Regions from separate parts of the Spongiibacter sp. IMCC21906 genome, predicted to be linked through region 4. Evidence: predicted binding sites of a transcription regulator. Region 4 holds the regulator's gene; each other region holds the start of a gene.
What was found. The regulator sigma-54, encoded in region 4, starts transcription at its own class of promoters, with help from an activator protein. The targets are predictions, from matches to a motif close to TGGCACANNNNTTGCNNT.

Region 1 (7,531 bases), 390 kb from region 4:
CCAAAAACCAAAGCCGCGAAGCGCGCAGGGCACCGATGGCAGTTTTTCGCCATCGGCAGCGGAATTGGGGTGTGCTTTTCTTGCTTACTTCTTTTTCACACAAAAAGAAGTAAGTCGCCCAGCGGGGCGAAACAATAAAGACTCGAAAAAGAAATTCGATGGGCTGGTTCAGGTGCGAAGAAAAACCACGCTAGTGATGAGTCTCAAGTGGGGCAAAGTCGCGGTCGGCGCCCGCTCCTACTGGGCCGTATTCGGTGTGGAAGAAGGCGGCTGCTGCGACAAAAAAGATGTGACGAGGACTTAATCCTCGTCATCGCCTCCCATGCCGAGTTCTTTGATCTTGCGAGTCAGGGTATTGCGCCCCCAGCCCAGTAAGTTGGCGGCATCCCGCCGACGGCCATGGGTATGACGCAGCGCGGCTTCTATCATAATGCGTTCAAATTGCGGTACTGCGCGATCGAGCAGTTTGTCGCGGCCTACCATGAGTTCTTGATCGGCCCAACGCCGCAAATTGTCCTGCCAGTTGGAAGCGGGAGCGGCTTCACCTTGAGGGCGTTCCAATAGTTCGGGTGGCAGGTCGTCAATATGGATTTCACGGCTGGAGGCCATCACGGTCAACCAGCGGCAGGTGTTTTCTAATTGCCGAACGTTGCCGGGCCATTCCAGTTGGCTTAGGTATTCTTCAGTTTCGGGGCGTAGCCGCTTGGGTTCAACGTTCAGTTCTTCGCCGGCACTGATAAAGAAGTGCTGCATAAGTTTGGGGATGTCTTCCCGGCGCTCGGCGAGTCGTGGTAAGTGAATGCGAATGACGTTGATGCGGTGAAATAAGTCTTCCCGAAAGGTGTTGTTTTGCACCAGTTTTTCTAAGTTTTGGTGGGTGGCGGCAATGATGCGCACATCCACTTTTACCGGAGTGTGGCCGCCGACACGATAGAATTCACCGTCGGCTAATACGCGTAGCAAACGAGTTTGGGTGTCGGCAGGCATATCGCCGATTTCATCTAGGAATAATGTGCCGCCATTGGCTTGCTCAAAGCGGCCTCGGCGCTGGGCGCTGGCACCGGTAAATGCTCCTTTTTCATGGCCAAATAATTCAGATTCCATCAAATCTTTGGGGATGGCGGCCATGTTTAGTGCAATAAAGGGTTTGCTGGCGCGGGGGCTGTGGCGATGCAGTGCTTGGGCGACCAGCTCTTTACCCGTGCCGGATTCGCCGTTGATCAGCACGGTGATGTTGGATTGTGACAGTCTACCTATGGCCCGAAAAACTTCTTGCATGGCTGGGGCTTCACCGATGATTTCAGTGCTTTCCAGTGGCGGTTCTTCTGGCAGGAGATTTTTGTTTTTGTTGGCGTGTTGCAATGCCCGCTGGGTGGTGGCCACCGCGTCATCTACATCAAAGGGTTTGGGCAGGTATTCAAAGGCGCCGCCTTGATAAGACGCTACGGCACTGTCCAGGTCGGAGTGGGCGGTAGTGATAATAACCGGTACATCGGGGTGGATTTCGTTGATCCGGGACAGCAACTGTAGTCCGTCTATGCCCGGCATGCGAATATCGCTAATGATGGCATCGGGCACTTCGCCTTGCAGCTCGCTCAACAGGGCGTCGCCGTTTTCGAAGCTGCGGGTAACAATGCTTGCTTGGTTTAATGCTTTCTCTAGCACCCAGCGAATTGATCGGTCATCGTCTGCAATCCAAACTACATGGGTTTCGCTCATGATGCTTGCTCCAAAGGTATAAACAACGAGAACTCCGTGCGCCCGGGTTCGCTATTACACTCTATTAATCCGTTGTGATGATTCAAAATTGATTGGGCGATGGATAAGCCTAACCCCGAGCCTTGAGCTCGGCCGCTGACCATAGGCAGGAAGATCGAGGCGCGTAGGTCTTCAGGAATGCCTGGGCCGTTGTCGATAATGTCTACTCTGGAGACGAGTCGGTAGCGATGTGAGCCAATGGTGAACTGGCGCATGCTGCGACTGCGAATCACAATAGTGGGTTCATCGTCTTCGGGGGGATCTTGTCCCAGCGCTTGCTGGGCATTGCGCATAACGTTGAGAAAAGCCTGAATAAGTTGTTCTCGGTCGCCCAATACATCGGGAATGCTGGGATCGTAGTCGCGTATGACCCGAATACCCCCATCGCTTTCGGCTTCTACCAGTTGACGCACGCGTTCTATTACTTCGTGAATATTCGTGTCTTGTTTCTCTGGCGCTTTGTGGGGGCCAAGCATGGTATCGACTAAGTTGCGTAACCGGTCAGCTTCTTCAATGATGATGTTGGTGTAGTCGTGGAGCTTGGGTTCGCTGAGTTCTCGGGCCAGCAATTGAGCTGCGCCCCGCAGGCCCCCCAGGGGATTTTTGACTTCGTGGGCGATGCCGCGAATCAAAGCTTGGCTGTTTTGCTGAGAAGAGAGCAGGCCTTCTTCGCGGCTAATACGCAGCAGTCTGTCTAGGGGTTGTAGCTCAATAATCAAGGAGGTGCGCTGGCCTTCTAATACAGGGGTTACGGCATAGTCGACGGTAATTTCTGCGCCAGAGCGAAGTGTCAGCACGGTTTCGCGCTTGGTATAAGCTTCGCAGTTGTTGATGGCATCCAGGAGTTTGACTAGCGTGTCTTCTTGTTCGTGAAATAAGCGCGTAATAGCTTCGCCGTGTATGCGTTGATCCGATACGGCTAGCAATGATTCTGCCGCCGGATTGATATAGCTCACCGTCAGATTAGGCTCAACCAGCAGAATTGCTGTTTTGAGGTTGTCCAGAATGTGGTGGTGAATGTTATTCGGGGGCATAGGGTCGCCAGTGCTTTCATTATGTTCAGGTTTAGCAATTTCCAGGCCAAGCCGGGGGCATTTGTTGGTGTTGAGATAAAGTCTGCAAATGCGCTGAAGTCCCATAATGGTGCGGCCTGGTGCGATGTGCTTGGTCGGCTTTTTATCAGCCTTGGCAAGGCAGTATACGCGAGAGTGCGCAAGTTTGGTGCACGAAGAAGAAGGGTGGTGCGCGCCTATGCTTAATTGTTGGGCCAGTAAACCATGATTCGAATGCTGTCGCTGCCAATCGACCTGTTTTTCTCGTCAATCAGCTGGACTTTTATGTGATGGGGGCCGCGGCTTAATTGTGGGATGTCGATGTGAGTTTGTCGTCCTGAGGCAAGTACCTGACCGTCTAGGCTTATTTTAATTTGAAAGTCTTTCGGCAGTGGTTTGCTCAGGGCGACTTTAACTTGAGTGCCGATTAAGCCATTAGCTAAAATTTGTCCGTCTTTCGGGTGGCGGATGCTTAAGTTGGGTATGTCCTCCGAAACAGCGGGACGCTTGTTTTTTGGGGGAGGCGGGGTCTCGACTGCCGGGCTTGTGTTGGTGTCTGGAATATCGATAGCAACCGCATTTTTGGCTTTGGTGTCGCTAAAAACGGGATTACCGTGTTTGTCTACGGAGCGGTAGATTTCTGCGCTAACACTGGCAGAGAGTAGAAGGCTGAAAATCCCGAGGATAGTGACTAAGTGCATGCGTTTGTCCGGGCAGGGCCGTGTTGGCTGTGGTTGAGATGTTACTAGTATTTCTTGCCTGATGGTGATCTTGCAAGGCAAATTTCAGGCACAAAAAAGCCCGCCATAGAGCGGGCTTAAAAGACCCTTGTGGGAGAGTTACACGCTGTAGTACATATCAAACTCAACCGGGTGAGTTGTCATGTTCAGGCGCTCGATTTCTTGAGATTTCAGGTCGATGTAAGCATCGATCATGTCGTCGTCAAATACGCCGCCAGCTGTCAAGAAGGCGCGGTCAGCATCCAGTGCTTGCAGAGCCATGTCCAGGCTAGAGGCAACGGTTGGAATGTTAGCTGCTTCTTCTGCAGGCAGGTCGTAAAGATCTTTGTCGGCAGCATCGCCGGGGTGGATCTTGTTCTGGATGCCGTCCAGGCCGGCCATCAGCATACAGGCGAAGGCCAGGTATGGGTTAGCTGACGCATCTGGGAAGCGAACTTCTACGCGGCGAGCTTTAGGGTTGCTGATGAAAGGAATCCGAATAGAAGCGGAGCGGTTGCGAGCCGAGTAGGCCAGCATAACGGGTGCTTCAAAGCCGGGAACCAGGCGTTTGTACGAGTTGGTAGACGCGTTGGTAAATGCGTTGATTGCGCGAGCGTGCTTGATGATACCGCCAATGTAGAACAAGGCTGTTTCAGACAGGCCGCCGTAAACGTCACCGGTAAACAGGTTCTGACCGTCCTTGCTCAAAGACTGGTGAACGTGCATGCCGCTACCGTTGTCGCCAACGACAGGCTTGGGCATGAAGGTCGCTGTTTTGCCGTAAGCGTGTGCAACGTTGTGTACGCAGTACTTAAGAATCTGTACTTCGTCCGCTTTTTTCACGCCCGTGTTGGGGCCAACACCGATTTCACACTGGCCCGCAGTACCCACTTCGTGGTGATGTACTTCAATGTCCAGTCCCATGTCGGTCATGGCGTTACACATGGCGGCACGCAGATCGTGCAGGCTGTCTACTGGCGGAACGGGGAAGTAACCGCCTTTAACGCCGGGGCGGTGACCGATGTTGCCTTCTTCAAAGTTGTCGCCTGATTTCCACGCAGCTTCGTCAGAAGCAATAGCGTAGCTGGCGCCTTCCATGCCGATTTTCCATTTTACATCGTCAAATACGAAGAATTCGGGCTCGGGTCCAAACAATACGTTGTCGGCAATGCCGGTAGAGCGCATGTAATCTTCAGCGCGCTGAGCAATGGAGCGAGGGTCGCGGTTGTAGCCCTGCATGGTGGTGGGCTCAACGATACCGCAACGGATAATAATGGTGACTTCTTCGGTGAAGGGGTCGAGTACCGAGGCTTCGTCGTCTGGCATCAAAATCATGTCTGATTCGTTAATGCCTTTCCAGCCAGCGATAGACGAGCCGTCAAACATTTTGCCATCTTCAAAGAAGCCTTCGTCAATTTCGCCAACAGGCATGGTGACGTGCTGTTCTTTACCCTTGGTGTCGGTGAAGCGCAGGTCAGCCCATTTAACATCATTATCGGCGATTAGCTTCAGAGTTTTCTCTGACATTCGTTATGTCCTCCAAAAGAGAGTATTTTTAGAATCGGTAGGCCCGAATTTTGCGATTATATTCTCATTGCACGGGGCCAGCATAGCGGCCTTTTGTGTGACCTGCATTACAGCAAAATGCGTGCCATTAAACTGAGCGTTATTATGCGTTGTTTTTAGGGGGTTTTGCTAGTTATGCGTAAAAAGCGCGCAATAAATATTAGCTTGAGACCCTTTTTGGTGCGATTCTGGGTTTTTGTGTTCAGTTTTGGTGCGGTATGTTTGTTTCTGACTGGGGCATTCAAAGTCGGTATAATGCGGCGCTGTTTTTATCATTCCCTCCGGTGCGTTAATGAAGTTCATCGTAAAGCTGTTTCCTGAAATTATTATTAAAAGTAAGCCTGTGCGAAAACGCTTCACTCAGCAGCTTAAAGATAATCTGCGTAAATTGCTGAAGCCGCTGGATCCCCAGGTGCAGGTTATTCGGGAGTGGGATCGCATCATTGTTGAAACCCGGGTGGAGGAGGTCGGAATTGTTCAATCGATGGTTGAAGTATTAAGGAATACCTCCGGCATCGCCCATTTTTTAGAAGTGGTTGAGCATCCGCTGGGAGATTTGGACGAGATTTATCAGCATACCAAGGCGGCAGTAGGTGAGAGTTTAAAAGGGAAAACCTTTGTGGTGCGCTGCAAGCGCAGCGGTCAGCACGACTTTGGCTCTGGGGATGTTGAGCGCTATGTTGGCGGCGGTTTATTTCAGTTTTGTGAGACCGGGGGGGTAAGCCTCAGCAAGCCTGATATCACGGTACGACTGGAGATACGTAAGGACCAGCTCTATGTTATTCGCCGTCGTCATGAAGGGCTGGGCGGCTTTCCCATGGGCAGTGTCGATTCGGTTATGTCGCTGCTCTCCGGGGGCTTTGATTCCACCGTGTCGAGTTACATGACCATGAAGCGGGGTTTGCGAACCCATTATTGCTTTTTTAATCTGGGCGGTCGTGAACACGAGATGGGCGTGCAAGAGGTGGCATTGTATCTTTGGCAAAAATTTGGGGCATCTCATCGCGTCAAATTCATCTCTGTGCCCTTTGAAGATGTGGTGGCGGAAATTTTAAAGAACGTCGAGAACTCGCAAATGGGGGTGATACTGAAGCGCATGATGTTGCGGGCGGCCTCCGAGCTCGCCGCGCAGTTGGAAGTGCCGGCATTGGTGACCGGGGAGAGCGTGGCGCAGGTGTCGAGTCAGACGCTGACCAATTTGAGCGTGATCGACAGCGTTACCGACACCTTGGTGCTGCGGCCATTAATTACCATGGATAAACTGGATATCATCAAAATAGCGGCGCAGATTGGTACCGAGGAATTTGCGGCTAATATGCCCGAATACTGCGGGGTGATATCGGTTAAGCCAACGACCAAGGCCAAGCCCGAGAAGATTGCGGCACAGGAGGCGTTGTTTGATTTTACTGTGTTAGAAAAAGCAGTCTCTTCTGCGCGCTTGATTAATATTGATGCCCTTGTCGATGAAGAATTTGCTCGCACAGAGGTTGAAGTGTTGCCGATCCCCTTACCTGGTGCAGTGATTATCGATGTGCGTCATCCCGATGAGATTGAGCGGCAACCCTTAGCGGTGGCTCAGGCTGATGTGGCGGAGATTCCCTTTTACGAGCTGCACCGGCGGGCGGCCTCCCTGGATCGCACAAAAATCTATCAGCTTTACTGCGACAAGGGGGTGATGAGTCGTCTTCACGCCGCCCATTTAATGGAGCAGGGATTTGAAAATATTAAGGTGTACCGTCCATCATGACTGATCAGAATATTACCCCCTTATTTGAATTTACTATCGAGCCGCGCTGGTTTGATGCCGACCCCTTGGGGCATATCAATCACGTTCAGTATTTTCGCTACCTGGAAGAAGCCCGGGTTAAATGGATGAGCAGTGCTGACTATCTACGCGCTTTAAGCAACGATGTCGCCTACGTCATGTTGATGGTGAACGTGGGTTTGGATTTTCGCCGCGAGCATCATCACCCAGAAGCATTGAGTGCGCTGGCCTATGTCAGTCATGTCGGTAATAGCAGTTTTCGTCTGCATCAGCAGCTGTTTGCAAAAGATAGCGGAGAATTAGTCGCCGAGGGGCCTGCAAGTTTGGTGTGGGTCAGACTGGAAGATCATAAACCTGAGCGTATAAGCGATGCTATGCGAGAATTGTTAGGCCGACATTTGCGGCCAGAATAATCCATTCGTCTTAACTTTCGGTCTTGTTTTTGCTCGCTTCACTCTGCCCAAGGCTAAAGTTGTAGAGCTTAAAGCGCTGGTTTTCTACTGTCAGGGTAGCGGTCATGATGGCGCTGCCCTCGCTAAAGCTTACCCGGCTGCTATAGCTCAGTTTGGCTTGGTCGCTAAATATCGATAGTGCGGCGCTGAGTCGTGATAGCTGCGGCGAGTCCATACTTTGATAGCGACCTAAATGACGGTAGTGATCCATGAGGGTTT
Region 2 (7,531 bases), 440 kb from region 4:
AAGGTGGATTTACCACAGCCAGATGCGCCGACGAGAGTAATAAACTCCCCTTCTTTAACGGTGGCGGAAATATTTTCCAGAATCACATTATGGCCGTAACGCTTCCAGATATTTTTTACCTCAATCATTACTTACCCTCCTGCTGCGCATGCCAGGGGAAGGCAAAGTGACTGATTTTGACCAAGGCATAATCGATCAGAAAAGCGAGGAAGGTAATCCAGGCCACATAGGGCAAAATCACATCCATCGACAGATAGCGGCGCACTAAAAATACCCGATAACCCAAGCCATCTGTGGAAGCAATCGCCTCGGCGGCGATCAGAAATAACCACGCGCTACCCAGCGATAATCGCACCGCATCAATCAGCCGAGGCATCAGCTGGGGAATTAATACCCGTAAGATAATCTGAGCACTGTTTGCCCCCAAGGTTTGCGCCTTGACCAATTGCTCCCGAGGTATTTCTAATGCCCGCTTTTGAATATCTCTGGCGACAAAAGGCGTCACCCCAATCGCGATCAATGCCACCTTAGACAACTCCCCCAAGCCAAACACAATAAACAGAATGGGTAGCAACGCCATTGGTGGCACCAGCGAAACAATCGTCAGCAGCGGTGCAAACGAGGCATTTAGCAGTGGAATGGCGCCGGTCATTAAGCCCAAAAACATTCCCAACGACGCGGCAATCAACATACCCAAGCCCAAGCGACGCAAACTGCTGCCAGTGTCCTGCCAAAACAAATAGTCGCCGCTGCGCTTACTGGGCTCAAAGGCCAAACGATGAATAGCATCGCCCATTTGCTCAAAACTGGGCAGCAATTTGTCATAGGCATTCTCGGCCAATCGCGCCTCTGATGCCGAGATGTACAGCAGCAACAAAATGGCAAAGGGCAACAATGCCAGGCCGACACGCCAGACGCGGTTAGGGCTTTGGTTGATGAGTCGTTTCATATTGCCTTCTAAATGAGGGGCATTGGCTGTAATGCCCGTGGCTTAACAATGTGTGGTGGCCATAAAAATAATGCCCACCACTCAGCGGAGGGCTTACAGTTTGCCGTCGGCAGCCATTTGCATATAACTGGGATCAAAGCGGAATTTAATATTGCCGGGATTACCATAAACACCTGCGGGTGTTTCAATACCGATAAAACCAGCATCTGGCGCGCCCTCGCCCAAAAGGCCGTGGGCAAAAGAAAACTCCGCAACATTTTTCATGGTTTCTTTTAACGCCGCGCTGTTAGTAAATTCCACCGCTGCAGAAGGCTCAAAAAACATTTCGGTGCTGGCAAGCTGGGCGTCATAACCCGCCAAATCGGTACCCGACGCGGTACCCATTGCCGTGCGGGCAGCCACGGCTGTTTCACTCTCGCCACTCATAGTCGCCATAATTTCATACCAGGCACCGGTCAAGGCTTTACCCAATTTGGGGTTGGCTTTGAGGGTCTCGGTATTGATCACCAACAGGTCGATAATTTCACCGGGAATGTGCGAGGAATCAAAAACTTTATTGGCGGCGGGCATTTCGAGTATTTCGCTGAGTAGCGGATTCCAGGTTACTACCGAGGTCACACCCGAGGTTGGAAAGACCGCGACCATATCGGCATCGGAGGTGTTAACCACCGTGACATCTGACTCGCTCATGCCCACAGATTCGAGGCCACGGGCCAATAAATAGTGAGATACGCTTAGCTCAACCAAATTAACCCGCTGGCCTTTGATATCCGCCAAGCTGTCACTGCCTTTCAGGACAACGCCATCGTTGCCGTTGGAAAAGTCACCCACAATCAACGCAGTACTGTCCACGCCACCTGCGGCAGGAATCGTCAGCGCATCCATATTGGTCATGGTGCAGGCGTCAAAACCGCCAGCGGTATACTGATTAATGGATTCGACATAGTCGTTAATTTGTACCACGTCGATTTCGATGCCGTATTTTTTGGCCCATTTATCAACGATTTTTTGCTCGTCGGCGTAGCCCCAGGGCACCCAACCAACGTAGATAGACCAACAGACTTTAAAGCTATCTGCAGCCGATGAGAATGACGAGAACGTCAGTGTGAGTAGTAAAGCAGCGAGTCGCTTCATTGCAAACCTCCAGCGGTTTGTTACACAGATTACGGAGCACTCCTGGCGAAATCGCCGATCGTCTCCCGGGCTTTTGTCCCGCCGTGTAACCTTGCTGAGGGCCGAAGCCTGACACTACTTTTGAAAAAAATCAGAAAGAAGTGTGCGAAGGTCGAAAGCTCTCGGACCAGTCATTGCAGTTTAAAAATCCAAACCACAACCGGAACCCTAGCCTTCCATTTTTAAATTGTATTGCGTCCTGTTTCACCAAGAGTGCGGACATTATCACTAATACAGGTTTCGTGCCAAGCCTCTTTTTTTGCATAAAACCCGCTAAATCAGCGTGTTTTACCGCCAAGGCGAACCGCTGATCAAGGAGCAACCCAAGCCAGGAAAGCACCACTTTAGAGCGCATGCACCACAATAACTCAACGATTATCTTCTTACTTCGACGCCAACAAACAAAAGGCCTGTCCATTGAACAGGCCTTTATGGTGGTACTGATATATCGTCGCTCAGGTCATAACTTTTGTCCTAATGACGGCAATATCATTACATAAAGTTGTAGGCGAAACTGATGCCGTAGGTCACTGGCTTGGCCGCGTAGCGCACCACGACATCCTGGGTCACAAACTGATTACTCCAGTAGTATTCATCAGTGACATTCCGCCCCCAGACAGTGGCAGTCCAACGTCCATCCAGTGACTCAAGCCCGGCCCGCAGATCCAGGGTTGCGAAACTGTCGATGCGTGTCTGCTCCGGGTCACCAAAGGTGGAATTGGCTTCGCTGTTATAGAGCAAATTAGCACCAACGAATGCGCCGAGGGTGTCGCTAACTGGCCAGCGATAATCCACATCTGCAACAAAGTGCCATTCTGGGGTAAAGGGCAATTCAGAGCCGCTGAAATCCCCCTGCTCTCTCAGGCCATTCAGACCATCTTCATCCTGACCCGTGGTTGGGTTAACAAAGGTGTACCACTCATTCACTTCGGTATCCACGTAAGTTCCCGATGCCCGCAGCAACAAACCGTCGATAGGACTGTAGGTGAAATCCATTTCAATCCCTTGGATGCTGGACTCAGGAATATTCACCAAACGGTCAAGCTGGTTGTAAACTGGGTCTTTGACACTGCCCCGTACCTGCTTGTCATCGTACTCGTAATAAAACACCGCCGAATTCAATTGGGCTTTACGATCCAGCAAACTCCATTTCAAACCCGCCTCAAGCGCTTGAACAGATTCCTGCGTGACAGCTTCAAACTGCGCGTTTGTCGATGCAGGAAGAATGGGATAGCTGCCTGTTTTATAGCCCTTAGATGCCAAGGTATATAACAGCAGGTCATCACTGGCCCGATAATTCAGGCCCAAACGCCATGACACATTATCCTCATCCAGCGAGTCGGTATAAGGCGTTCGAGTTACTTGAACAGTGGTCGCATCCAAGGTCACACACTCATCTGGAGCGATAACAGTCGTGCCCGGAGCTTGGCCCTGCAGGGCATCAGAGACAAAAGCAAAAGTGGCATTCAAACCCGGATCCTGGCTATGACTACAGGCCGAGAAGTCATTGCTGCTCTCTGTGTAGCGAGCACCGGCTAGCAGTGTAAAACGCTCACTCAGATCGTATTCGAGGTTGGCGAAAATACCAATATCCTTTATGTCCTGGGTGATACTGGTGGTCGCATTATCGATAAAAGGACCGCCGGGCAACAGCGCCACATTGGTTGAGTCCCCGACGAGAACGGTTTCATCACTGACGACATCATTGGTGGCATAATTAACACCCAGCAACCACTGGCTGCGGTCCGTGTTGCCAGACAGACGCAACTCCTGAGTCAAGCTGTCTACGCTGCCGACAGAATTGATGCCCATATTTTCCAGCGTGGTGCCATCGCGATCCATCGAGTAATCTTCTTCATACTCTGAAACCGCCGTAATAGACGTAAAGGTCAAGCTGTCATTAATATCGTGATCAACCCGTAAGGTAAACTGCAGAAAACTATGGAACCTCTGCACAACCTCGAAAATTTGAGATAATTTCGTGATGACCCATTTCAACCGGAATATAGCATGAGCCAACTGACTTTCGCCGAAGCCGAATACCAAAACAAGAAGCGCAAGACGCGGCGGGAGCTGTTCCTCGAGAAAATGGATGGCTTGATTCCCTGGGCCAAGCTGGAGAAGAAGCTCCGCAAGCACTATCCCAAGGGTGAGAACGGGAATCCGCCGTACCCGCTGGCGATAATGCTTCGGGTTCACTGCCTGCAGCTGTTCTACAACCTCAGTGATCCGGCGATGGAGGATGCCCTGTACGAGATCGAGTCGATGCGCCGCTTTGCCGGGCTCCGTTTGTCTGATCGGCTACCGGATGAAAGCACCATTCTCCGCTTCCGTCATTTTTTAGAACGCTACAAATTGGGCAAAGTGATCTTCGATACCGTGAGCGCCCAGCTGCGCCAGCAGGGTCTGATGATGCGTGAAGGCACCATTGTTGATGCCACGATTATCGCCGCGCCCAGCTCAACCAAGAATCAGGACGGGGAGCGGGATCCGGAGATGCACCAGACAAAGAAAGGCAATGAATGGCACTTTGGCATGAAGATGCATATTGGCGTGGATGACCGGGACGGCTTGATTCACAGCATCGAGACCACAGCCGCGAATGTGCATGATCTCACTGCGGCAGATCAGCTTCTTCACGGAGAAGAGCAGCGGGTCTGGGGTGATGCGGGTTATACCGGCATCCATAAGCGAGATGAGTTTAAAGATCGGGATGTCGATTGGCGTATCGCGCTACGCCCCGGCACCCGGCGCAAGCTGGCTGACCAGCTACAGGAAATGCTGGAGGGAATAAAGGCCAGCGTGCGTGCGAAAGTCGAGCATCCGTTCCGGACGATCAAACAGCAGTTTGGTTATGGGAAGGTTCGCTACCGTGGACTGGCGAAAAACACCAATCGCCTGTATGTCCTCTCGGCGTTTACCAACCTGCTGAGAGCGGAGAAATATCTGCCTTCGTAGGGAAGGTGCGCCTGTAATCAGCCAAATGGCTGGTTACAGGCCGGGAAAAGCTGAGAATCACCGCGGCCCAAGAAACTAACGCGTATTTTTAGCGGTATTTTTATGAACGAGGGAGGTTGTGCAGACCTTCCCTATCATCTCGGGATAAATCACGGCCTTCATCCCACTCAGCGCTACGGGCATCATTGTCAGCATTGGGCTGATCGAAAAAAGCATCAATACGGGACTGCATTGCCGCCGTATCAGACACCAGTGGCTCACTGGGTGACGAATATTGCAGTTTTAAATCCTGTAACTGCGCTGCTTGAGTGTCTGACTTGTCTGTCCAGCCATTGACCCCAGCCAATACCGTGGTGCGATCACTCACATCAATTAACAACTGAGCACGGCCTTTAAACAAATCCTCAGCGCCCAGTTCTCGGCTGGAAGAAATGCTTTCTTGCCATTCATCAGCCTGGGTCGTCGCCAATGCCACGCGGCCAGAAACCGTCTCTGACAGAGGGCCGCTAACATGCCCATCAACTTCCATCTTATTAAAGCGGCCATAACTAATGCGACCACCGGCTTCAAATTCTTCTGTCGGCTTTGCCGCAATATAGTTAATTGCCCCACCGGTCGAGTTTTGACCAAACAATAAGCCTTGTGGACCTTTAAGCACTTCAACCCGCTCCAGGTCCAGCGTCGCCCCTTTGGTAAAAGCACCGTAGGCCAGCGGAACTTCATCCACATACACGCTCACCGCAGGACTGGCACCCAAGGTATAGTCGTTAAAACCAACACCGCGCAGAGAGAATAAAGGCGTACCGTTTTGGCTGGCAGTAAACACCAGGCCAGGAGAAACTTTGATCAAATCACCCGTGTCACTAATACCCGCATCGGTAATTTGCTCACCCGTCGCTGCAGATACCGACAAGCCAACATCATTAATAGACTGGGAACGTTTTTGAGCCGTAACGACAACTTCTTCTAGAGCGCCAGCATTTAACAACGATGGTATTAAGGAAGCGATGGCACCAGTAACCATTATTTTTTTCATATATAAACCTCTAATACGTACTACTTTCAAAAATCAAACCCACTAAATCACAGAAAACGCTCAAGCAACTGACCGCGTAATGATAGAAGACCCTATTTTTAATACATTCCCAATATCGACCTCATTCCATGAGAACAATTATTATTGATAGAAATCTCAATATTCAGAATTTGTGATTCTGATCCTTAGAAAGCGGTATAGACATACGTAAAAACACCTAATGAGATAATCTGTTTTGCAATATAGGCGAATACACTCTGATATAAACCCTAAAACCACGAATTTTGAGCACACTAAACCCCATAAAATCAATTTCGATTATTAGCATTGCATTGCTTATACTGCTGAGCTGCTAAGCACTTATGGGCTTATCTTTGCGTCACAAACCTAAACTACCGAGCATTAACATGGGCTATTGGCTATTATTACTTCTTGCTGTTTTATTTGAGATTGCCTGGGCCATGTCAATGAAGTGGTTCAGCAAACAGCCGGGGATCTTTTCTGGGATCACCGTATTTTTATTAGCCTTTGCGATAATTAGCTTACTGAGCTTTGCACTCAGAGGAATCCCCATGGGAACGGCTTATGCCATTTGGACCGGATTAGGGGCCGTAGGGGTCACTGTCTGCGGAGTCATCTGGTTTGGTGAAGCCATCAGCCCTGTTCGACTGGCTTGTATTGGTTTAATTATTATTGGCGCGGCGGGCCTCAAATTAACCGCATAAAGTGCTTGCCACAACTGTCTGGCAAAAATAACGTCCTTAAACTGTCATTTGGCTTAGATACTATCTCTGCGCAGCCATTTATACACTCCGGAGTTAAAATGAGAACCCCAGCCCTTCTAGCACTTTGCCTATTTTTTAGTGCCTGTGAAAAAGCAGCTGAACCAGCCAGCAACACAGCAGCCCCCGCCGCTATTGTTCAAAATGCCCTGACAAACACCTGGTATCGTGCCGGACACCACAGCGTCAACAACTCAATGATGACGCGAGCCAATAGCAATCATAAAAGGGGTGAAGCAAAGAATATTATCCTCTTTATTGGCGATGGCATGGGCATCTCGACCCTTACCGCAGCGCGCATTTTTCAGGGCCAGCAACAAGGAAAAAGTGGCGAGGAAAACAGCCTGAGTTTTGAGCGTTTTCCCTACAGCGGCCTAATCAAAACCTATAATGTCGACGCGCAGGTTCCTGACTCTGCCGGTACCATGACAGCTATTATTACTGGTGCCAAAACTGACGCGGGAGTACTGGCCGTGAATGAAAGTGTTGAGCGCGGCCACTGCGCCACCCAAAAAGGCACAGCGCTCCCCTCTGCACTAGAACTTGCTGAGCTGGCAGGCAAAAGCACTGGCATCATCAGCACCGCACGTATTACCCATGCCACACCAGCGGCAAATTATGCCAAATCCATTG
Region 3 (7,531 bases), 570 kb from region 4:
GCCATGCTGAGGCTGTATGCCGAGCGGGCTCAGTTGGCCGATGGTCAGCGCATATTAGACATGGGTTGCGGCTGGGGCAGCTTCACCTTATGGGCAGCAGAGCATTATCCCAACTCACAGCTGACGGCCATCTCCAACTCCCACGGTCAGCGCGAATATATTGAAGGCCAGGCGGCAGCCAAGGGGTTGACTAATATCAAGGTGATTACCTGTGATATTGCCGAGCTGGAACTGAACGAGCGTTTTGACCGGGTGGTGACCATCGAAATGATGGAGCATGTGCGCAACTACCGGGAGCTGTTGGCCAATGTCTCGCGTTGGCTGGAGCCAGAAGGGCTGATGTTTGTGCATATCTTCTGCCATGCCTTTTTGCATTATCCCTTTGATGGCGGCTGGATGACTGACAACTTCTTCAGCGGCGGCCAGATGCCAGCCTTCGATACCCTGATGCACTTCTCTGAGCACATGCGCATCGTCGACAGCTGGCGGGTCAATGGCGTGCATTACTCCAAAACTCTGGAAGCCTGGTTAGATAAGCTGGATGACAACAAAACCCAAGCCCTGAAAATCCTGAAAGACGCACCGTCCCCCAAAGTCCAATTGCAACGCTGGCGTATTTTTTTACTGGCCTGCTCAGAGCTGTTTGCTTACCACGGTGGCCAAGAGTGGTTTGTGGGGCACTACTTGCTGACACCGGGGCAATTGGCAGATTGAATAGGCATTGTTGGGTGAATGTGCAGTATTTACACTGAATGTGAATGGGTTTTCCCGGTCACATAAGAGAGACAAATAGAAGCCGTTATATATCAACGGCGACATAAACCCTATGGAGGAAACATCATGAAAGGGAAATACACACTCCTTACCGCATTGTTACTGAGCTCACTGGCCCTGGTAGCGTGTTCAGACGATAAAGCCGCCAGTGGTGGTGGCGGTGGCGAGAATTCCACCGCATTGAGTATTGATACCGGTGACGGTTCATTCTCTTACAAAAATGACGATGGCGGTGGTAGCACCTCAGTCAGCGTCGATGCCGATGAAGGCAAAGGCAAAAAGTAATACTTATCTGATCCGGCCGAAAGGCCGGATTTTTTTATCTGCTGTTTCTGCTTATAGCCCTTCCTTTTAAACCTAAGTCATATCCTTGCTCACGCTTAAGAGTCGCAGGCGTTGCGAAAATATCCCATATTTTCACTTAAAGCGTTTTCCGTAGTCTCTGGGCCGTTAACCCCGCAGATTAGCAATTCGCATATCCCATGACCGGTTCATTCAATCAGAACACTCTGATTAATTCGGGTTGTACTCTTGTCTGGGCGCTAAAGAATTTCGCGTTCAGTAACCTATGGCTCACTAATTTTAAAATCACATGGTAAGCCGTTGATTAATATATGAGTGAGTATATGATCAGGGGAAAGGAATGATTGTTAGAGATACAGGGAATGCGTCTTCATTTGCCGGTATTGCGCTGATGGCGTGTCAGGCAGCTCTTTGAATTCCCTCGTTTTTTCAAAAAATTCTGCAGGGAAAAGGGGACAGGTTTATTTTCAAGGAAAAGGGGTTTTATACAGCATTAGCCGATTCTGCGGTTTGTGCAAGAATGGGTGTCACATTGACGTTTTTGGCCAGGTGGCTGGTGCAGGTCAAGAAAGGAATTCGATGAATAAACAAAGGGATAGTCAATGAATTTAAAAAACCTTTCGTGGATATATGTCAGATTGCCGTGTTTAAACACGGCAATCTGATGTTGAATTAGCTGTTAAAGGTCCTTCATGTTTCAGTGCCCACACTGCAAGGAAAAAGGAATAGGAGTCTGGGCCAAGTTTTGGTGCGGCTCTGATACGCCCGCCAGATGTAGGAACTGTGGTGAACTAAGCTATGTTCATTCTAAGTACCGTATTGGTTGCCAGTCAGCGTGGCCATTCTTGGTTTCGTGGCTGGCCATCGCGCTGTGTATTTATATTTTCTTTGTCAGTAACAATATTTATGCATTGCTGTTTGCGCCAATATTGTGGTTTGCAGGTCGTTTTGGAGAGCTTGCTTTGCTCCCAATGCAGTCCATCACTGAGCAGGAGTCAGTTGCCAATCGCAAGTTTGGAAACTGGTTTATTTTATGTTTAGCAATTTTAGTGATAGCAGGTATTACAGTTGGCAACCTTTAACAAGCGGCGGTTGTTGCCCCTGCGGGGCTGGGACAGCCAAAAACGCTGCTCTTATTTTGTCTGCCCCAACGCCGGGCGTTGAGGCTGTAGAATTACTAGCGCGGATTTTCAAAGCGCGGCTCTGGTTGATTTTTGATCTATAAATAGCCTGATTTTTTGAAATCCGAGAGAATTGAGCTGCGATTACTTGCGGAAATTTCACGTAGTGCCGCGAAATTCTATAAGAAATGGATCGGCTGGAGAAATTCTACAGCCTCATTAGGCTTTACTCATGCCCATAGTTTATGAAGCTAGTTCAGATAAGGATTGTGTTCGTTACAAACACTTTTCACTAGTCGTTTTCTACCTCAGCAATGCGAGGCGTCACGCCAAACTTGCTTTAGAAAACCATGATGACAGCATCCTTCAGTCTGACTCAATATCAGCGATAGTATTTTCAGCAATGTGTATCGAAGCCTTCGTTAACGAATCCGCGGAAAATGTGTTGAATAAAGAACAACTAAATGATTTTTCGTTCATGAAGAATGAGTTTAAACGCAGGGGAAAAGGTTCATCTTTGTCAAAGAAGGTTAAACTGATTTTCGATATTGCGTTCAATGTATCTCCCGCTAATGAGCTAACAGAATCTATCGATGATCTAGTCGACCTAAGAAATAATCTAGTGCATTACAAGCTTACTGATACAGCAATGAAGTATATTTATCCGCCATTGGAGCACACGGAAACCGGTGATGATCAAAAGTTTACTTGTATAGATTTTATGCAGGAACCAAAACGAATTATTGTTCCTTTCGTAGAGAAAGTTACAGGTCAAGCAGCTATGAAATGCTACGAAACTGCAGATTCCGTCTTGGAGTTATGGAATTCTAAGGTCGAAGAAAGTACCACTAATGAAGCCTAGTATAAGGAAAAGGGGACAGATTTATTTTTGTTTAAACCATGATGCACTTCGGATTTGAGACCGCATGAAAATAAATCTGTCCCCTTTTTGCAGCATTAGCCGATTCTGCGGTTTGTGCACGGAATAGGTGTCACATTGACGTTTTTGGCCAGGTGGCTGGTGCAGGTCAAGAAAGGAGTTCAATGAATAAACAAAGAGATAGCCAATGAATTTAAAAAAACTTTCGTGGATATATGTCAGATTGACGTGTTTAAACACGTCATTTTAATGTTGAATTAGCTGTTATGCATTAAGGAGGAAGTAATGACAAGGATTGAGCCAAGTGGACACATCTTTATATCAGCAAAGCAGTTCTATGATGCGGCAGAGCTTATCTGGCAGAAAACGAACGGTGCAGTTGGGAGCTACGTCTACCCAGTTATCGTGAACTACGCTCTTGCATGTGAGCTTGCGCTTAAGGCCTGTGAAAGCACTACTTCGTCCGCGCTAGTACCTGAGGGTGCGCTGTTGCCCACGGCAGAAATAAATTCGACGATCTGGGGGCACAAACTCTCAAAATTATTCGATACCTTGGCAAGCGACACTCAGCAGCAATTAGCTGCGGAATTTTATTCAACTGTTGGTGTTTCGCTACAGCCCTTGCTAGCTGAGTGTGATGGCTACTTCATCAAAGCTCGGTACGCGTGGGAGAAAGACAATAAATGTGTATTCCATTTGTCAGGCGTTCGGCAGTTATCATCGGGTCTTATTGCTGTAGTCCCAACCTTGGGTGCCAATAATGCATAACAATCGCAGGCAATCCGACGGCTTTTTCGTTCCGCCTGCGGCTACACTACAAAGCCGCGGTTGCTGCGGGCGTTAGGTGGCTGAGGTAAGTTAAGTGCCAAGAATAAAGGGAGGGGACAAATAGAATGGCTTGGTATCTGCGAAAGTCGGTTTCAGTTGGACCGATCAGGTTCAACCTATCCAAGAGTGGTGTTGGTGCCTCGGTGGGAATCACAGGATTTCGCATCGGCATGCGGCCGGATGGATCATCATATGTGCATGCAGGTCGGCATGGCTTGTATATGCGTGAGGAGCTTGGTGGGCGTCGAGGTGGTGGGAGCCAGCCGGTCTATTCTCAACCTGAAGAACTGCCTCCGACCCAAAAGTTTGATGCAGTAAGTACGCGCGATTTAACGAGCCCTGAGAGAAAGCAGCTTATTGATCGCCTTAACAAGTCATACAAGGATTTCAGGCTCGACTATCTTGTTTTCGTGGCTGCAGTCGTAGCCTTCGGAGCCGCTTGGCTTAACGAAAGTCAGCTTGGAATGGCCATCGCTGGTGGAGTCGGTATCGTCCTTGGTATAGCCGCGTCAGTATTCGAATCACGTCGTCGAACGGTAAAGATTTTCTACGACTTCGAGGCAGATGATACGTCCTCGTTTTCGAAGCTCGTACAGGCAGTAAACCACCTCGCTGAATGTAAGCGACTTTGGGCCTACGTTGATTCGCGCGATTTAACGTCTGCTCATGAGTCGAAAGTCAATGCAGGCGCTTCTAGCCTCGTAAACAGAGAGGCCGCTGCGGTGGGCACCGGAACACCGCCTTGGGTCGAAACCAACGTGACTATTCCTACGCTGAAGGCAAGGGGCGTTACTGCGTATTTTATGCCCGATTGCATACTCGTTTATGATAGCTCTGGGGTTGGTTGCGTCGAACACGCATCACTCTCTTTTTCCACAAGTGCAGAGCGCTTCATCGAAGACGGGCCGGTTCCGCCGGATTCCGACGTAGTCGATACCACGTGGAAATATGCCAATAAGCGTGGCGGCCCAGATCGTCGTTTCAAGGACAACAAGGAAATTCCAATCTGCCTGTATGGGAAGCTAGATCTAAGTACTTCCGCAGGACTTTTGTGTCATCTGCAAACATCTAAAAACGGCGCGCCACAATACTTCTCAACACAGTATTCGGCATACCTAAAAACCATTGGTGTAGGTCGTGCAGCTGCCACCTAACAAGCGACTGTGATCCAAAATCAAGCCTATAGGCGACTATGTTTTAAAACTGCCAAGCGATACCCACTCCCAATTTAGCCAATCTATTGGCCTGCAACTGTAAATATTAGACATAGCCGCAGGCTCACTAAAATTCTCCACTGCCGTCAAAACCTACCGCCAAAGACTTGGCTTATCTGCAAATTGGAACGCCGCCAAAGTTTTGTCAAACCGCTATAAAAACCCATAAGCCTTTGATAAATATAAATATAATTCATTGGCACAGGGATTGCTAAATCTAAGCAGACGCGTGTTTTCAAGCTCTTGTTTCTCACGGCAAGAGGCCAGCTTAGGTGAAGAAATGAAGTTCAAAATTATATTAATTGTTGCTCAAATTGTTCTTCTGGCAGCGGTTGCTGGTGGCGTTTGGTGGTTTACCAAACCCGATCCGGTGCTGGTTGAGGGCGAAGAGGCTGCGGCGGTTGAGCAGGCCTTGAAAGAGCCAATCTATTACAGCATCGATCCTTCTTTTGTTGTGAATCTGATGGACAGCCGTTCTATCCGCTTTGTGCAAATTCAAGTGGACCTGATGACCCGGGACGAAGAAGTGGCTGAGTTATTGGAGAAATACCTGCCCCGAATTCGCAATGACTTAATTATGCAATTCTCAAAACTGAATCGGGAGGCGATTGAAGGCGAAGCTGCACGCATAAAGATTCAGCAAGAGGCGTTGAACACCGTTAATGCGGTATTAAAGGCTGAAGCGGGTCGCGGCGGTGTTGAAGCCGTGTACTTCTCTAAGTTTGTGATGCAGTGAGGGCATAAATAGTGACCGGTGTTCTCGAACCAGAAGAGCTAGAGGCGTTTATGGACTCGGCGGAATCTGCCCGTGACGGCAATGGTAAGTACGACTTTGCGCGTCAGGATTACGCTTTGCAGCGCTTATTGCCTGCCTTAAACCAATTGCAGCTTCAGTTTGCCGAGAGCGGAAAAGAATCACTGCGTACGCTGCTGCCCACCCTTACGTCTATCTCGATTGATAACACCAGTGCAATGCGGTTTGACGAGCTGCGTCGCCGTTTGCCTGCACCTTGCAATATTGCTTTGTATAACGGCCTGGCCGATGGCGCGAGCATGCTGATGGCAATGGAGTCAGAGCTTATTTTTCAGATGGTAGACCGTTATTACGGCGGCTTTGGCGGTGCGGTCCCCATTCGGGAAAAGTTCTCGGTGACGGAAGAAAGCTTTAGTGAACAAGCCAATGAACTACTGAAGGCTGATATCGCCAAGGCGTGGAAGACGCTGTTGGTCCAGACGCCCAGCCTTGTTCAACAAACATCGGATATCCGCACAATAGAAGCGTTTGGCGACCAGGACTCGATGGTTGCTTGTCGTTTTGTATTGGATTTTGGCGGTGGCAGCGACAACGTTGGCTTGTGGTTGGCTTTGCCGTGGACGGCATTGGATGACTTTAGAGAGCGGCTTGACGATACACCTCGGCCCAGTCATGGCGATGCCGATGTGCAGTGGCAGCAGCGTTTAAGCAAACGTCTGGAACTGACGCCAATTGAAATGACGGCGATTTTGGCCGAAACCGAAATCAGTCTAAAGCGAGTGTTGGGTTTTAAACCCGGCGACATTATTGATATTCCCGCTGCCGACGCCGTCACCGTATGCCTGGACGGCCAAAGACTGATGTTTGGTCGCCTAGGTGCCCAGCAGGGCAATTTTGCTGTTCGTATTGAGGGCCATTGTGCCCCAGAAGAAGAATAGGAGAGGCCCGGTGAACGATCCAATTATGCCTTCGAATGAACCACCTCAAAAAGCAAACATAAATGAATTTGGCGAATCGTCGCCAGCGCCAGCCGCCGCATCGGCCAACCAGCAAAGTAAACAGCAAAAAGGTGTAGAAATGGGTGATATGAGCCTGGACATGATTATGGATGTCAACGTTAACGTTTCTGTGGAAGTGGGGCGTAGCCGGATGAGCATTCGTGACCTGCGGGAGATGAAGCAGGGCGCCATTATTGAGTTAGACCGGGCTGCGGGCACCCCGCTGGACGTGCGGGTAAACGGCACCTTGGTGGCCAAGGGTGAGATTGTTGTCGTCAAAGAAAAGTACGGCATTATGCTTACCGAGGTTGTCAGCCAAGACGAACGGCCTCGGCGTCAGGACTAAGATATGCGACAGCTGCTAAGCGTTATTCTGTTCAGTTTTTCTGGCATGGTTATGGCCCAAAGCCCGGAGCCCAGCGCGGTTAAAACTCCAACAGCAGCTTATGCTGGGGTTGATATTAGCGGCATGTTAGGCGCCTTTGTTTTGGTACTGGGCTGTTTGTTTGTGGTCAGTTGGTTTTTGCGTCGCAGCCGTTTGGTGTCTGCGCCCAATCAGGCTGGCGTGAATGTGATTGCTCAGTTGCCGCTGAATATGAAAGAAAAACTCTTGGTAGTACAGGTAGGCGAAGAACGCTTATTACTGGGGGCCACTCCCG
Region 4 (7,531 bases):
ATTTTCTGGGTAACGCCAACGCTACCAGACAAATCGGCATCATCGTCCAAAGGTAAGACTTCAATACGGTTACCGTTAAAGGTCAACAAGCCTTTAGAGTAGGTGTTAATTAAGCCGCTTTTAAAGGTTTCGGTAAAACGGATAACCTGACTGCGAAACTTGGCGCGCTCTTCATCACTGCTTAAGCTTTTGTAGTAACTACCGCTACCGTACTTCCCCATAACACCCCGGGCAAAGCTTTGGAAATCTACGACACGATCCAACAGCGCTTCTACCTCGCGATTAAAGCGATCAGGGTCTTCATCGGCGTAGCCACGAGCCTCCTCAATGACACTCATTAATTCCTGAGTCGTGGAAGCCACTACCTCATAAGGGCCCTTTTCTGCCGCAGCCGCAGCACCGGCAAACCCGAAAGCAACCAAAAGAGCTAAAAAATATTTTTTCACTATAACATCCTCATTGCGACATTTAGCACCGAGCTACCCCACGCTAAGCGTTGGTTCACAGCGCTTATTCTTCCTTTATGACACCATTCTACGTTAGTCATTGCTATGTAGAGGGTCAGCAAAACCTGTTATTTTTTCACATTGGAAATTATCATAACGTCGGTTTTCTGGAGCTCAGCTCCCAGAACAGCCTGCATCAGTGATTATCATTTTGGTACAGCGTAACTTAGCCAAAGCTTAACCGAGGGTTTAACCATCAAAGAAACAACAACTACAGCCGACGGTTATACTGCGTCAGCTCAACGGGTGATTGCAATGGAAGGCGCCGCAGTGGCCGCCCTCTCTGAGCGAATCGACGACAGCTTTAACCAAGCCTGCGAACTTCTGCTGAACTGCTCTGGCAAAGTGGTGGTAACAGGCATGGGAAAATCCGGTCATATCGGTAATAAAATTGCCGCCACACTAGCCAGCACCGGCACCCCGGCATTTTTCGTTCATCCCGGCGAAGCCAGCCATGGCGACATGGGAATGATTACTGCTGGCGATGTGGTTATCGCCCTGTCCAACTCGGGAACTACCGCAGAAATTGTCACGATATTACCGTTGTTAAAATTGCTCGCGGCTCCCCTCATCGCCATGACAGGTAACCCCGCTTCTGATTTAGCGCAAAGCGCCGACGTGCATCTAAACGTCAGCGTCAACGAAGAAGCCTGCCCCTTGAACCTAGCGCCTACTTCTAGCACCACCGTGAGTCTGGTAATGGGCGATGCCCTAGCAATCGCATTATTAGAAGCACGGGGGTTTACCGCCGACGATTTCGCCTTATCTCACCCCGGCGGCGCACTGGGACGGCGATTGCTGCTAAAAATAGACAGCATTATGCACACCGGTAACGAGATACCCATCGTCACCTTGGGCACCACGGTGAGTGGTGCGCTGTTAGAAATGAGCAGCAAAGCTCTAGGCATGACCACGGTGGTAGATGAGCACGGCGTATTGCAGGGAATTTTCACCGACGGCGATTTAAGACGTACACTAGACAGCACCGCTGACATCCGTAACGCGCCCATTGAACAAGTCATGACCAAAGCCGGTCTCACTGTTCGTCCGGGTACGATGGCGGCAGAAGCTTTACGCATTATGGAAGACCACAAAATCACTGTCTTGATAGCGATAGACGAGCAGCGCCGCCCCGTGGGCGTCATCCATACCCACGACCTATTCAAGGCCGGTGTTGCTTAATACGGAAAAACCTATGCAATCCATTATTGAAAAAGCGCGGCAGATAAAGCTTCTCGCCATGGACGTTGACGGGGTACTGACCAACGGCAGCCTCTATTTTGGTAATAGCGGCGAAGAAATGAAGGCCTTCAGCATATTAGACGGTCTTGGCATTAAACTGTTGAGAGATGCGGGAATACGCCCTGCCATCATTACTGGTCGCAGCTCAACATTGCTAGAAAGGCGCGCCGCCGAATTGAAAATCGACCTGATCTATCAAGGCCGAGAAGACAAGCTGGTTGCTCTTGAAGAATTGCGCGCCGACTTGGGGCTAGAAATGGCAGAAATCGCCTATGTGGGCGATGACCTTCCCGACCTATCGGCCATCATAAAAGCTGGCCTAGGCATCACCGTGGCCAACGGTCATAGCTTTGTCGCCCGGCATGCCGACTGGCAAACCGATGCGGCTGGCGGCAGCGGTGCCGTGCGGGAAATTTGCGAGCTCATTCTCAAAGCCCAGGGTAAGCTCAATCAAGCCTGGGAGCAGTTTCTCTAATGGCGAAAGCCCTACGTATAAACGTGGCTGCCCTGTCGGTGCTGTCTGCGCTAGCCGCATTGGCAGGGACCTATCTATACCTCACCCAGTTCAGTGAGAGCGGCAAATTAAGTATAGTGGAGCACTTCGATCCCGCCCCCGACGTCGAATCGTATCTTGAGGGCATAGAAGGGATAAAATACCGGGCCGATGGCGCCGTAGCCTATCGCTGGCAGGCCAAATCGGCAGAGCGATATATTTCAGACGGCGCAGTCACATTGCAAGAACCCTTTTATTTAGGGAATATCGCCGAGCAACGCCCCTGGACAGCCACGGCGGAACAAGGCCACCTTAGCAGCACGGGTCAGCTTTTGAGCTTGGACAGAAATGTCTTAGTCCAAGAGTTGATTCGACAAGCGGAAATTAAAACTGACGTGCTAAAAATAGATTTGGAAAGCAGTGAAGTGAGCACCGACCAGCCCCTGACCCTGATTTTACCCAACGGTGAAACCAAGGCCACCGGCATGCATGCCTCCCTTAAAGAAGAACGTGTGGAGCTGATGAGCAACGTTCGGGGGCATTATGATCCCCGCTAAAACCAAAACATTCACAGACATGCTGAGCCACATTCAAAGAGGGCTCATCACCGCGATCCTCCTCAGTATTGCTGGCACAGCTTACTGCCTCCCAGATGACCGCAACCAGGCCATTAACCTCAGTTCAGACCGGGCCACCTACGAGAACAATCAAGGCATTTACAGCGGCAACGTAAAAATGTCTCAGGGCTCACTCAAAATCGAGGCTGACAAACTAGTAATAGTGGAATCTAATCGCAAAGTAGAAAAAGTCATCGCCCACGGCCGCCCCGCTAAATTTGAACAACAACCCCGAGAGGGCGAAGGGGTTGTCATTGCCAGCGCCAACACCGTCGAATACAAGCTTAATGATGAAGAAATTTTGTTGCAAAAAAACGCCAGCATCACCCATCAAGGCTCAAAAATCAGCGGGGATCGCGTCGTCTATAGCGGCAAAAAACAAACCGTCGTTGCCGATGGCGGCAGCGCGGCAGAAAATGGCCGGGTCAAGATGACACTGCAACCACAAAACCCCGACGACAACGCTAACGCCGCAAGCAAAACCGGCACAACCAAGAAAAACGAGACTTCGGCCAAAACAAACAAGCCAAGCACCCCGCCCTCTAACAGTAACAAAGCGACCCCCTAATGCCGGTATTAAAAGCAAGCAACCTCGCCAAAGCCTACAAGGGTCGCCAAATTATTCGCGATGTCTCATTGAGTATTCGCAGCGGTGAAATCGTTGGGCTGCTAGGCCCCAATGGCGCGGGAAAAACCACCTGCTTTTATATGATTGTCGGCATCGTTAACGCCGACCAGGGCCACATTACTCTCGATGATAAAAATCTCACAGCAATGTCAGTACATGGTCGAGCAAAACACGGCCTGGGCTACCTACCGCAAGAAGCCTCAATATTTCGCAAGCTTAGCGTGGCCGATAACATTTTGGCCATTCTTGAAACCCGCAAAGACCTAAACCGCAAACAGCGAAAAGAAAAATTAGAAGCCTTGCTACAAGAGTTTCACATTACCCATATCCGCGACTCAAAAGGGATGACCCTGTCTGGGGGCGAACGCCGCCGAGTGGAAATTGCCAGAGCCCTGGCCACCGACCCCAGCTTTATTCTGCTTGATGAGCCCTTTGCCGGGGTAGACCCTATTTCGGTGAATGATATTCAACAAATCATCCGCCATCTGCAGGCACGAGGTATCGGCGTATTGATTACCGACCACAATGTTCGGGAAACCCTACAAATTTGTGAAAAAGCCTATATTGTTGGTGAAGGCCGTATCGTCGCCGAAGGCGATGCTAACACGGTGCTAAACAGCGAGATCGTGCGGGAAATTTACCTAGGTGACAAATTTACACTTTAAGCGCCATTAAAATTTTGATTCGGCACAGGTATTGCAGGCTCGAATAGAGGCGACTACACTCAAGGTACGCAAATACAGAATCATTTCCTGAATTGCGAGGGTATACCACCCGTTGGTAGAGTAGAAAATACTCGCGTTACCTTTTCATGTTGTAGAAGCCACTGCCTATGAAACAATCGCTCCAGCTCAAGGTTGGCCAGCAGCTGACCATGACACCACAGCTGCAACAAGCGATCCGTTTACTTCAGCTTTCTACCCTCGATTTGCAGCAAGAAATCCAATCTGCACTGGACTCGAACCCCTTACTGGAAATCAGTGAGGACGAAGGAGTAGACACCGAATCTCAGCAACAAAACACACCCTCTAAGCCAGAAACTGATTCGGCCGAAAAAACCAACACAGAAGCAAAAGAACCTACAGCCACAGCAGATAACGATGCCGACGACAGCTGGGCCGAGCGCAGTGACATTCCCGAAGACCTCCCAGTCGACAGCCAGTGGGATGACGTTTATCAAAGCAGCGGCAGTGGTAGCAGTACTCCCAGCGCCATAGACGACAGCGATTACAACAACGACTACCGCCACGGCAGCTCAGACTCTCTGCAAGACCACCTGCGGTGGCAGCTCAATGTCAGTCGCTTGTCCGAAGTCGACCGCCTTATTGCCGACGCCCTGATTGATGCCATTGATGAAAAGGGTCGCTTGACCCTATCTATAGAAGACTTAGTTGAAAGCTTTAACAACGAAGAAGCCGAAATTGAAGAAGTACGAGCCGTGCTTCATCTCATTCAAAATTTTGATCCACCTGGCGTTGGCGGCCAAGACCTACAAGAATGCCTGCTCATTCAGTTAAGGCAGCTCCACCACGACACCCCGTGGCGCGAAGAAGCCATGCTGATAGTCGGCCAATACATGGCCCAACTTGGCAATCGAGACTACAATCAAATCATGCGCCGCTGCCGCATTAAAGAAGAGCAGCTAAAAGACATTCTCAAGCTTATCCAAAGCCTCAACCCCACCCCCGGCGACGCCGTGGGTGCCAGCGAAACCGAATACGTCGTGCCTGACGTTTTTGTCAGTAAAAAAGAAGGCCGCTGGCTAGTTGAGCTCAACCCTGATATTGCCCCCAAGATTCAAATCAACGCCCAGTACGCCTCTATGGCCCGGCAGAGCAGTAACAGCAGCGATAACAACTATATTCGTGATAATTTGCAGGAAGCACGCTGGTTTATCAAAAGCCTGCAGAGTCGCAATGAAACATTGATGAAAGTGGCCAGCAAGATTGTTGAATATCAGCGTGGCTTTCTAGAGTATGGTGAAGAGGCCATGAAGCCATTGGTACTTCATGATATTGCCGAGGCAGTGGGTATGCATGAGTCAACGATCTCTCGCGTCACTACCCAAAAATACATGCATACGCCTAGAGGCATTTACGAACTGAAATTTTTCTTCTCCAGCCATGTCTCCACTGATACCGGCGGAGAATGCTCCTCGACAGCGATCCGAGCATTGATTAAAAAGCTAATCGCCGCGGAAAACCCCCGCAAACCACTCAGCGATAGCAAAATCACCGAGCTGTTAGGAGAACAAGGCATACAGGTGGCACGCCGAACCATTGCAAAATACCGAGAATCGCTAGTCATCCCCCCCTCCAACGAGCGGAAACGACTAGTTTAGTGGCCGTGATCTTACATCACGACCGTCACTTACGCGCCGGGAGGCGCTGGTTACTTACAGCGATGAAGGAGCAACAATATGCAAATAACTGTTAGTGGTCATCACGTAGACGTCACTCCAGCTCTCCGCGACTATGTCAATAACAAGCTCTCAAAACTTCAGAGGCATTTTGACAACATAACCAATAGCGACGTCACACTCTCTGTAGAAAAACTGATTCAAAAAGCCGAAGCCACGGTACACGTTGCCGGCGCGGATCTTTTTGCCACCAGTGAATCACAAGACATGTATGCCGCGATCGATAGCCTCACCGACAAACTGGACCGGCAACTCATAAAACACAAGGAAAAGAACCTGGTCCGTTAGGACTGGCAACCCTCCTCTTATTTAGCGAATATCATGAACTTCGATTCTATACTCAGCCAAGGACGTACCCATTGTGGTACGTCCGTTAACAGCAAAAAACGCCTTCTTGAGCAAGTGGCTCAATTTATTAGCGAAGACGACTCGAATTATGATCAAGGTGAGTTATTTAATGACTTGCTCGCCCGTGAGCGCTTGGGCAGCACCGGCATAGGTCATGGCGTTGCCATCCCCCACTGCCGCAGCAGCCGCTGCCAACGCATTACCGGCATACTGTTAAAACTCGACAAAGCTATTGAGTTTGAATCTATTGACGACCAGCCGGTAGATTTAGTGTTTGCCCTGATCGTCCCCGCCGAGGCCCACGACGAGCACGTGAAAGTGCTGGGGTCTCTCGCAGCCGCCTTTAACGAAGAAAGCTTCAGAAGCCGACTTCGCCAAGCCGACAGCGACCAAACCCTGTTTGAACAGGCCATCCGGGGCTAATATGCAGCTGATCATCATCAGTGGGCGCTCAGGTTCGGGCAAAAGTACCGCCCTACACCAGCTGGAAGACGAAGGCTTTTACGCCATCGACAACCTCCCGGTGTCACTGTTGCCAGCACTGGTGCAAGAGCTGTCGCAAAATCCACTTAAAGCTCACAAACAGGTGGCCGTGTGTATAGATGCCCGCAACTCACAGGCCGAACTCCAACGTTTTAAAAGCCTTTGTGAGCAGGTCAGGCAATACGCCAAACTCAGCATTGTTTTTCTCGATGCCGCTGAAGATAAACTCATAAAACGGTTTAGTGAAACCCGTCGCAGACACCCTTTGACCAGCAAGGCCTTGCCCCTGGCAGAAGCCATAAAATTAGAAGCCATCTTGCTAGAGCCGATTGTGGTTGAGGCATCGCTGACCATCGACAGCAGCGACATGACCGTTCACGACCTCAGAGCCGCCATTCGAGACCGCATTCTTGGCGCCGATGCCGCGCAACTCGCCATACAGCTTAAGTCCTTTGGTTTTAAGCGCGGCTTGCCCATTGATGCCGACTTGGTATTTGATTTACGCATGCTCCCCAACCCCCACTGGAACGAGAGCCTGCGCAAGCTAACGGGTCGTGACCCAGAAGTCGTGGCATTTCTTCAAGACGAAGTAGACGTACAAAAAATGCATGACGATATTTTAAGCTATCTGCAACACTGGCTTCCTAAAATTGAAGCCAGTAATCGCAGCTACTTCACCGTAGCGATTGGTTGCACAGGCGGCCAACATCGCTCAGTATACATGGCGGAAACGCTGGCTTCGTCCCTCCAAAGCCAGTACCCCGGCCTTCAAGTTCGCCATCGCGAACTGCAACT

Region 1: a site for sigma-54 is predicted at 5,166-5,183, ahead of glnA (glutamate--ammonia ligase). Genes of this name have one in related genera too.
Region 2: a site for sigma-54 is predicted at 2,214-2,231, ahead of IMCC21906_RS07820 (putative urea ABC transporter substrate-binding protein). Genes of this name have one in related genera too.
Region 3: a site for sigma-54 is predicted at 5,318-5,335, ahead of fliL (flagellar basal body-associated protein FliL). Genes of this name have one in related genera too.

The regions. Positions count from the first base shown of each region.
Region 1 is NZ_CP011477.1:875,425-882,955, forward strand. It holds gene ntrC (nitrogen regulation protein NR(I)) at 301-1,719, opposite strand; gene glnL (nitrogen regulation protein NR(II)) at 1,716-2,792, opposite strand; gene IMCC21906_RS04070 (DUF4124 domain-containing protein) at 3,014-3,511, opposite strand; gene glnA (glutamate--ammonia ligase) at 3,650-5,056, opposite strand; gene thiI (tRNA uracil 4-sulfurtransferase ThiI) at 5,388-6,842, shown strand; gene IMCC21906_RS16215 (thioesterase family protein) at 6,839-7,273, shown strand; gene IMCC21906_RS04090 (hypothetical protein) at 7,284-7,531, opposite strand, start outside.
Region 2 is NZ_CP011477.1:1,704,860-1,712,390, reverse strand. It holds gene IMCC21906_RS07830 (ABC transporter ATP-binding protein) at 1-128, opposite strand, end outside; gene IMCC21906_RS07825 (ABC transporter permease) at 128-949, opposite strand; gene IMCC21906_RS07820 (putative urea ABC transporter substrate-binding protein) at 1,043-2,083, opposite strand; guanidine-I (ykkC/yxkD leader) riboswitch at 2,144-2,305, opposite strand; gene IMCC21906_RS07810 (TonB-dependent receptor) at 2,615-4,078, opposite strand; gene IMCC21906_RS07805 (IS5 family transposase) at 4,133-5,080, shown strand; gene IMCC21906_RS07800 (TonB-dependent receptor) at 5,181-6,116, opposite strand; gene IMCC21906_RS07795 (multidrug efflux SMR transporter) at 6,479-6,841, shown strand; gene IMCC21906_RS07790 (alkaline phosphatase) at 6,940-7,531, shown strand, end outside.
Region 3 is NZ_CP011477.1:1,839,537-1,847,067, forward strand. It holds gene IMCC21906_RS08410 (cyclopropane-fatty-acyl-phospholipid synthase family protein) at 1-714, shown strand, start outside; gene IMCC21906_RS08415 (hypothetical protein) at 841-1,059, shown strand; gene IMCC21906_RS16980 (hypothetical protein) at 1,923-2,159, shown strand; gene IMCC21906_RS08425 (hypothetical protein) at 2,431-3,060, shown strand; gene IMCC21906_RS16325 (hypothetical protein) at 3,364-3,846, shown strand; gene IMCC21906_RS08435 (DUF4236 domain-containing protein) at 3,972-5,060, shown strand; gene fliL (flagellar basal body-associated protein FliL) at 5,401-5,856, shown strand; gene IMCC21906_RS08445 (flagellar motor switch protein FliM) at 5,868-6,812, shown strand; gene fliN (flagellar motor switch protein FliN) at 6,823-7,218, shown strand; gene fliO (flagellar biosynthetic protein FliO) at 7,222-7,531, shown strand, end outside.
Region 4 is NZ_CP011477.1:1,266,674-1,274,204, reverse strand. It holds gene IMCC21906_RS05825 (phospholipid-binding protein MlaC) at 1-446, opposite strand, end outside; gene IMCC21906_RS05820 (KpsF/GutQ family sugar-phosphate isomerase) at 762-1,688, shown strand; gene IMCC21906_RS05815 (HAD family hydrolase) at 1,702-2,223, shown strand; gene lptC (LPS export ABC transporter periplasmic protein LptC) at 2,223-2,798, shown strand; gene lptA (lipopolysaccharide transport periplasmic protein LptA) at 2,785-3,426, shown strand; gene lptB (LPS export ABC transporter ATP-binding protein) at 3,426-4,151, shown strand; gene IMCC21906_RS05795 (RNA polymerase factor sigma-54) at 4,319-5,827, shown strand; gene hpf (ribosome hibernation-promoting factor, HPF/YfiA family) at 5,906-6,193, shown strand; gene IMCC21906_RS05785 (PTS sugar transporter subunit IIA) at 6,227-6,676, shown strand; gene rapZ (RNase adapter RapZ) at 6,678-7,531, shown strand, end outside.